Sporichthya brevicatena: one gene and its partner. The protein of the gene in region 1 interacts with the protein of each later gene in a pairwise test. Links are inferred from orthologs where the notes say so. Each region holds a gene or a part of one and is shown on either strand. Other genes may lie near its edges.

What was found. The genes of interacting proteins can lie anywhere in the genome.
Region 2: the proteins of thrS (region 1) and rplA interact in binary tests that used the Escherichia coli proteins (3 or more experiments, as listed by UniProt). The link is inferred for Sporichthya brevicatena from one-to-one orthologs.

What each region holds. Positions count from the first base shown.
Region 1 is NZ_BAAAHE010000026.1:7,576-11,822, reverse strand. What follows is about bases 1,000-3,979. They hold thrS (threonine--tRNA ligase), read right to left. Parts: upstream 3,482-3,979; coding sequence 1,517-3,481; downstream 1,000-1,516. Other genes in these bases: ABD401_RS15660 (response regulator), read right to left, coding at 3,567-3,979; ABD401_RS15670 (HIT family protein), read right to left, coding at 1,000-1,517. Also shown: ABD401_RS15675 (wax ester/triacylglycerol synthase family O-acyltransferase), read right to left, coding at 1-830; more of ABD401_RS15670, read right to left, coding at 933-999; more of ABD401_RS15660, read right to left, coding at 3,980-4,001; ABD401_RS15655 (sensor histidine kinase), read right to left, coding at 4,005-4,247. UniProt on the Escherichia coli protein: Catalyzes the attachment of threonine to tRNA(Thr) in a two-step reaction: L-threonine is first activated by ATP to form Thr-AMP and then transferred to the acceptor end of tRNA(Thr). The rate-limiting step is amino acid activation in the presence of tRNA.
Region 2 is NZ_BAAAHE010000010.1:38,667-42,789, reverse strand. What follows is about bases 813-3,668. They hold rplA (50S ribosomal protein L1), read right to left. Parts: upstream 2,674-3,668; coding sequence 1,951-2,673; downstream 813-1,950. Other genes in these bases: nusG (transcription termination/antitermination protein NusG), read right to left, coding at 3,298-3,668; rplK (50S ribosomal protein L11), read right to left, coding at 2,783-3,214; ABD401_RS07035 (SCO4651 family lipoprotein), read right to left, coding at 813-1,807. In the rest of the region: rplJ (50S ribosomal protein L10), read right to left, coding at 1-385; more of ABD401_RS07035, read right to left, coding at 731-812; more of nusG, read right to left, coding at 3,669-4,123. UniProt on the Escherichia coli protein: One of the primary rRNA binding proteins, it binds very close to the 3'-end of the 23S rRNA. Forms part of the L1 stalk. It is often not seen in high-resolution crystal structures, but can be seen in cryo_EM and 3D reconstruction models.

The sequences.
Region 1 (4,247 bases):
TCGTCGGGGCGGTAGTGGTGGTTCTGCAGCCAGGTCCGGAGCGCGCCGGCGACGACGCCGATCGCGATGTCGTTGACGCTCCCCCGCGCGACGCCGCGCAGGCCCCGCAGATCCTCGAGTGTGACGGTCGTGGTCGTGAACGCGCGCGCCGACGAGACGACGGTGTCGAACGGGAACCCCGGGCCGGCGGTGGTCATGTGGGTGATCACGCCGGTCGCGGTCGACAGCGCCCGGGCCGCGGTCCGCGCCAGAGCGGGCGGGTCGGCGAGCCCGGCCAGCGGGCCGAGCAGGCGCCGCGGGTCCAGGCCGGGCCGCGGAGTGGCGCCCGGGCCGGGCGCCGGGGCCGGGACGTGGTCGGGAGACCCGTTGTCGGAGAGGGCGTACGCCAGCCCGCCGGTGCCGAGTCCGTCGAGGAACGCGTGGTGCACCTTGAACAGGAGCCCCGCGCGTCCGTCGGCGAGGCCGTCGAGGAGGTGGACCTCCCACAGCGGGCGGTTCCGGTCGAGCTGCGTGGCCATCGTGCGCGCGACCCAGGCGTTCAGCTCCGCGGGCTCGCCCGAGCCCACCGCGTGGTGCAGACGCACGTGCTGCTCGACGCGGAAATCCGGGTCCTCGACCCAGCTCGCGCCGACCACCGGGAACAGTTCCGAGCGCAGCCGGCGGCGCAGGCGTGGGATGACGGCCGCCCGCTCGCGCAGCAGGGCGAGGAGGGTGGCCGAGTCGACGTCGGCGGCGTCGAGCACCGCAACGGCGCCGATGGTCATCGGCGTCGCGGGCGACTCCAGACTCAGGAACGAGATGTCGAGCGGACTCAGCGTCCAGGCGGCCACGGCGGCTTCCCCCCTTCCGTCGTCGTCGAGCTCAGCGTAGGACCGCGCCGTGACGACGCCGTAACAGCCGGGTGAACGTCGGCCCGATCTCACCCGGACGGGTCAGGAGCCCCAGGACGCGGTGTCGTCGGCCGGCCAGGCCTCGGTGAGCACGGTGCGGGTGTCGCCGAGGAGCTGCGGCAGCACCTTGGTGTGCCCGACGACCGGCATGAAGTTCGTGTCGCCACCCCAGCGCGGGACCACGTGCTGGTGGAGGTGCGCCGCGATGCCCGCGCCCGCCACCGTGCCCAGGTTCATGCCGACGTTGAAGCCGTGCGCCCCCGTGGCGGTGCGCAGCGCGACCAGGGCCTGCCGGGTCAACTCGGCGACCTCGGCCGACTCCGCGGCGGTCAGGTCCGCGTAGTCCGCGACGTGCCGGAACGGGACGATCATCAGGTGCCCGGGGTTGTACGGGTACAGGTTCAGGACGACGTAGGCCGACTTCCCCCGCCGCAGGATCAGGCCCTCGGCGTCGTCGAGGCTCGGGATCCGGCAGAACGGGCAGCCCGCGGCCTCGGTGCCCTCCGCCCGGTTCTCGCCCTTGATGTAGGCCATCCGGTGCGGGGTCCACAGGCGCGCGAACGAGTCCGCGATGCCGACGCCGTCCTGCTCCTCCGGCGCCGGCGCTCCCTGTTCCTGACCCCCCATCAGACCTGAATGCGGTCGCGGACCGCGGCGACGATCTCGGCGACGGCATCAGCCACCGGGACGGTGTTCTTCTGCTCGCCGTTGCGGTAGCGGAACGAGACCGCACCCGCCTCGACGTCCTCGTCGCCCGCGAGCAGCATGAAGGGGATCTTCTGCTTCTGGGCGTTGCGGATCTTCTTCTGCATCCGGTCGTCGGCCTCGTCGACCTCGGCGCGGATCCCCTGCGCCGTCAGCTGCGCCACGACCTCGCGCAGGTGCGGGACGTGCGCGTCACCGATCGGGATGCCGACGACCTGGACCGGCGCGAGCCAGGGAGGGAACGCGCCCGCGTAGTGCTCGACGAGGACGCCGAAGAAGCGCTCGATCGAGCCGAACAGCGCGCGGTGGATCATGACCGGCCGCTGGCGGGTGCCGTCGCCGGACTGGAACTCGAGCTCGAACCGCTCGGGCAGGTTGAAGTCGAGCTGGATGGTCGACATCTGCCAGGTGCGGCCGATCGCGTCCTTGGCCTGGACCGAGATCTTCGGGCCGTAGAACGCCGCCCCGCCCGGGTCCATGACGAGCTCGAGGCCCTCGGAGAGCGCGACCTCGCGCAGGACCTCGGTCGCCTCCTCCCAGTCCTCGTCGGTGCCGACGAACTTCACCGGGTCCTTCGTCGAGAGCTCGAGGTAGAAGTCGTCGAGGCCGTAGTCGCGGAGCAGATCGAGCACGAAGCGCAAAGTCGAGATCAGCTCGTCCCGCATCTGCTCGCGGGTGCAGTAGATGTGCGCGTCGTCCTGGGTGAATCCGCGGGCCCGGGTGAGGCCGTGCACCACACCGGACTTCTCGTTCCGGTACACGGTGCCGAACTCGAACAGCCGCAGCGGCAGCTCGCGGTAGGAACGCCCGCGGCTGCGGAAGATCAGGTTGTGGAACGGGCAGTTCATCGGCTTGAGGTAGTAGTCCGCGCCGTCCATCTCCATCGGCGCGAACATGCCCTCGGCGTACCAGTCGAGGTGCCCGGAGACCTCGAACAGGTGCCCCTTGGTGATGTGCGGGGTGTTGACGAACTCGTAGCCCGCCTCGACGTGCCGCTGCCGCGAGTAGTCCTCCATCACGCGGCGGATCACGCCGCCCTTCGGGTGGAAGACCGCGAGGCCGGACCCGATCTCGTCCGGGAACGAGAACAGGTCGAGCTCGACGCCGAGCTTGCGGTGGTCGCGCTTGGCGGCCTCCTCGAGCCGGGTCTGGTAGTCCTTCAGCGCATCGCGGGTGTCCCACGCGGTGCCGTAGACCCGCTGCAGCTGCGGGTTCTTCTCACTCCCCCGCCAGTACGCAGCGGCGCTGCGCATGAGCTTGAACGCGGGGATGTGCCCGGTGGTCGGGACGTGCGGACCCCGGCAGAGGTCCTTCCACGCCAGCGACCCGTCCTTGCGGTGGTTGTCGTAGATGGTGAGCTGGCCGGCGCCGACCTCGACGTTCGCGCCCTCGGCCGCCTCCCCGCCGCTGCCCTTGAGGCCGATCAGCTCGAGCTTGTACGGCTCGGTCGCCAGCTCAGTGCGTGCGTCGTCGTCGGAAACCTCGCGCCGGCTGAAGGTCTGACGCTCCTTCACCAACTCCTGCATGCGCTTCTCGAGGCGCTTGAGGTCCTCCGGGGTGAACGGGTTCTTGACGTCGAAGTCGTAGTAGAACCCGTTCTCGATCGGCGGACCGATGCCGAGCTTCGCCTCGGGGAACAGCTCCTGGACCGCCTGGGCGAGAACGTGGGCGCACGAGTGCCGGACGATCGCGAGACCCTCCGGGGAGTCGTTGCGGATGCCCTCGACCTCGTCCCCGGCGTCCACGACGTGGGTGAGGTCCCGGGCGACACCGTTCACCTTCGCCGCGATGACGGCCCGGTCCTCGGCGAACAGGTCGGCGGCCGTCGTCCCGGCCGGCACCGATCGCTGCGCTCCGGCAACGGTGATGCTGACCTCGGACACGATGAACTCCTGACCTGTTGTTCGGTGACTGGTTCGGTGCTCCCACGACGGCCGCGGGGCGGCCACCGATGCTATCCAGCGGTGATCGTCACGGCCGAGGCAGTTTCACCACACCGACGAAGAAGTCGTCGATCTGCCGGACGACCCGGATGAACTGCTCGAAGTCGACCGGCTTGGTCACGTACGCGTTCGCGTGGAGCCGGTAGCTCGAGAGGATGTCCTCGTTCGCGCCCGAGGTGGTCAGGACCACCACCGGGATGTGCGCGAGCTTCTCGTCCGCCTTGATCTCGGCGAGGACCTCCCGCCCGTCCTTCTTCGGCAGGTTGAGGTCGAGCAGGATCAGGTCGGGGTACGGGGCGTCGGCGTACTTGCCCTCCCGCCGGAGGAAGGCCAGGGCCTCCACGCCGTCGGTGACCACGTTGAGGTTGTTCTTCACCTTGTTGTCGGCGAAGGCCTCGCGCGTCATCAGCACGTCACCGGGGTCGTCCTCGACCAGCAGGACCTCGATCAGGTCGGCCACCATCACTCACACCTCTCCGTTGGCGGCTGCGATCGCGGCCGCCGTGCTGACGGGCGCCGGCTCCACCGGCAGGGTCCAGTGCACGACACTGCCCGGGGCACCGTTCCGATCGGTGTCCAGCCAGATCCGCCCACCGTGGTACTCGACGATCTTCTTGCACAGGGACAGGCCGATGCCGGTCCCCGTGTACTGATCCTTGCTGTGCAGCCGTTGGAAGATCACGAAGATCCGCTCGGCGTACTGGGGGTC
Region 2 (4,123 bases), on another replicon or contig:
GGGACTCCAGGTCCGCGAGCTTGGTGACGTCCGCGGCGGACAGCGGCTTGCCGTCCAGGACGCCGCCCTTGATCACGAGGAGCGGGTTCGCCTTGGCGAAGTCCCGCAGCCCCTTCGCGACCTCGACCGCGTCGCCGGAGACGAACGCGATCGCGGACGGACCGGCGAGGAGGGACTCGAACGCCTCGACCCCGGCCTCCTTGGCCGCGATCTTCGTCAAGGTGTTCTTGACGACGTGGTACTCGGCGTTGCCGGAGAGGCTGCGCCGCAGAGCCTTGAGCTGTGCCACGGTGAGACCGCGGTACTCGGTCAGCACCGCCGCGTTGGAGTTGCGGAACGCGTCCGTCAGCTCCGCCACCGCGGATGCCTTGTCGGGCCGGGCCATGGCCCTCCTTCCTTCGGGAGCGACCGCAGGTCCGTTCCGGGTCCGGACACACGAAACGCCCCGGCGCAGGCCGGGGCGCGGAAGTCCCACGGGCAGAAGGACGAACCCCCTTACCCATCCAGGTGGAATCACCTGGCGTCACCTGCGCGGGCCGCCCGGAGTACGGGGCCTTCGGTCACCGAAATGACAACCTGCGGTCTTTGGCTGCCGCCAGCGTACGGACCGAACGGGCCGCGGGTCAAAACGACCCCGCGGCCCCGGTCCTGCTCAGCGTGCGAGAAGCGTGTTGTGAGCGTGCGTCGAGCGTGCGACGAGCGGGTGATCAGTGCGTTCGTGGGTGTGTGATCAGCTGGCGCGGCCGCCGCCGGAGCTCATCTGTTCCATCTGCTCGCGGAGCCGCTCGGCGAACTGCTCGGACAGGTCCGAGGAGAAGTTCTCGCCCAGCGAGCGCTCCAGCTGCTCCGAGATCTGCTTGTCGAAGTCCTCCCCGAACTGCTTCGCGAGGTCCCCGCCGAAGGCGTCCTCCAGCTTGCCGCCGAGCGCGTCGGACAGCAGGGCCCCGACGTCGAACTTCTTCGCGTCCGCCGGGACGTCGACCTTCACGTCCGAGCCGAAGTCGGTGAACTTCATCGTCATCTTGAACTCGCCGGCCATCGGCAGCGTCACTGCGAGCTTGCGGGCGCGGTAGTCGCCGTCGACCCAGGCGTCCACGGTGACGGGCTCGGACAGGCCCATCGAGTCCTTGATGCTCTTCTCGAGCTGCTCCTCCAGCTGGCGGCTGAGCTCGTTCGAGTGCGTCGAGGACTTCTTCTCGGTCACCGTGCCGGTGCCCTCGGGGTTGATCTTCGCCCGGTAGTGCGTGGTCTTGACGCCGTCGATCGTCTCGGTGCCGACCTTGCTGACGTCCTGGGTGTCGAGCATCTTCTGCAGTTGCTCCACCGGGTTCGCCATCGTCGGGTCGATCCCGGCGATGTCGGCGCCCTCGGACTTCGCGTCGTCCAGCGGCAGGGAGAGCCAGCCGCCGTCCGTGCCGAGGCCCGGGATCAGACCACCCTTGGTGATCTTCAGGTACATCACGTCGTCGACCAGGCGGAACTCGGTGCCGGCCGGGACCGAGATGCCCATCATCTTCATCGAGTCGAAGACCATCCGCGCGGCGGGCCGGTCGCCGCCGCGGTACGCGCCGGAGCCCTTCACCGAGACCCCGGAACCGGTGACCTCGAAGGTGTAGGCGGCGCTGTCCTTGGCCGCGGCGTCCGCGACCTTCTGGATCGCGGCCACCGGCGTCATCGACTCGAGCTCGGCAGCGGCTCGGTCGGTGGCGCTGTCCGAGCCGTTGCAGCCGGCCAGGCCGGCGAAGGCGAGGACGGCCGCCGTGGACACGGCGGCGGCGCGGAAGCGGTGGGTACGGCGCGCACTCACGTTTCGGTCATCTCCCAGGTCGGACGCAGGCCCAGTCTGCCTGCCTCTCCTGAGACGACAAGGCCCGGTGCGGCGTTCCGCACCGGGCCAAATCGTGATCGTGCTTCGGAATCCAGGGAGCAAAGTCCCTGGTCAACCGCAGGTCAGACGGTCTCCTCGACCGTCTCCTCCGTGAGGTTGCGGACCTTGTTCGGGTCCACCGGGATGGCCGGACCCATCGTGGTGGAGAAGACGGCCTTGCGCAGGTAGCGGCCCTTGGCGGCGGACGGCTTGAGCCGGAGCACCTCGTCCAGGGCGGCGGCGTAGTTCTCGACCAGCGCAATGTCGGAGAACGAGGTCTTGCCGATGATGAAGTGCAGGTTCGCGTGCTTGTCGACGCGGAACTCGATCTTGCCGCCCTTGATGTCGTTGACGGCCTTGGCGACGTCCATCGTGACCGTGCCGGTCTTCGGGTTCGGCATCAGGCCACGCGGGCCGAGCACGCGACCGAGGCGGCCGACCTTGCCCATCAGGTCCGGGGTGGCGACGACGGCGTCGAAGTCCAGCCAGCCCTTGCTGATCTGCTCGATCATGTCGTCCGAGCCGACGTAGTCGGCGCCGGCGGCGGTGGCCTCGGCGGCCTTGTCACCGTTGGCGAGGACCAGGACGCGGGCGGTCTTGCCGGTGCCGTGCGGCAGGTTCACGGTGCCGCGGACCATCTGGTCGGCCTTGCGGGGGTCGACCCCGAGGCGGAACGCGACCTCGACGGTCGAGTCGAACTTGGTGGTGGAGGTCTCCTTCGCCAGCCGCGCGGCGTCCAGCGGGGCGTAGAGCTTGTCCTTGTCCACCTTCGGGGCGGCGTTGTTGTAGGCCTTGCTGCGCTTCATGACTTCTCCTGGGAAAAAGGCGTGGTACCGACGGGCTGCAGCGGCCCTCCCACGTGGATCGGTGTGCTGCGGTGGTGCTGGTCCGTACGGGCTGGCGCCCGGGTCCTGCTCAGGCCTCGACGGTGATGCCCATGGAACGGGCGGTGCCGGCGATGATCTTCTCCGCGGCGTCGAGGTCGTTCGCGTTCAGGTCGGGCATCTTCGCCTCGGCGATGCTGCGGACCTGGTCACGGGTGAGCTTGGCGACCTTGGTCTTGTGCGGCTCGCCGGAGCCCTTCTCGATCCCGGCGGCCTTGAGGATCAGGCGCGCAGCCGGCGGGGTCTTGGTGATGAAGGTGAACGAACGGTCCTCGTAGACCGAGATCTCGACGGGAACGATGTCGCCCCGCTGGTTCTCCGTGGCCGCGTTGTAGGCCTTGCAGAACTCCATGATGTTCACGCCGTGCTGACCCAGCGCAGGGCCGACCGGCGGCGCCGGCGTCGCAGCTCCGGCCTTGATCTGGAGCTTGATGATCGCCGAGAGCTTCTTCTTGGGAGGCATCTGTTCTTCTTCTTCGCTTCCGAGTTCCGCCCGGGCCTGTACCCGGAGGTCGTTGGGGGCGTGGGGGGCGAAGCCCCCCACTGTCAGTTCTTCTGGATCTGGCTGAAGGACAGTTCGACCGGGGTCTCCCGGCCGAAGATCTCCACCAGACCCTTGACCTTCTGGGCCTCGGCGTTGATCTCGTGAATCGTGGCCTGCAGGGTGGCGAACGGACCGTCGATGACGGTGACCGAGTCGCCGATGTCGAAGTCGAGCACCTGGATCTTGGCGGCGGCGGCGCCCTTCGTGCCCGTGGCCTTCGCCGGCTCCGGGGCCAGGATCTTCATGACCTCGTCGAGGGTGAGCGGCGACGGCTCGTGCGTGTGGCCCACGAAGCCGGTGACGCCCGGGGTGTGCCGGACGGCGGACCAGGACTCGTCGGTGAGGTCCATCCGGACCAGCACGTACCCGGGGAACTTGTTCCGCCGGACGTTCTTGCGCTGGCCGTTCTTGATCTCGACGACCTCTTCCTGCGGCACCTCGATCTGGAAGATGTAGTCCTCCATGTTGAGGCTGGCCGTGCGGTTCTCGAGGTTCGCCTTCACGCGGTTCTCGTAGCCGGCGTAGGAGTGCACGACGTACCAGTCACCGGGGGCGGCGTAGAGCGCGCGGCGGAACTCCTCGACCGGGTCGAGGTCCTCCTCGTCCTCCTTGGGACCCTCGGCGGGCGCCTCGGCGCTCTCGAAGGTCACCTCGGGGGCCGCGGTGTCGCCGCCGGTGTCGCCGTCGGTGTCGGTGTCGGCCGTCTCGGGAGCGGCCGACTCCTCGACCGCCTCAGCTCCCTCGACGTCGGCCGAGACGTCGGCGGCGTCCTCCGCGACGGAGGCGTCGTCGAAGCTGTGGGGCGAGTCGGACACAGGAGAGCCTTTC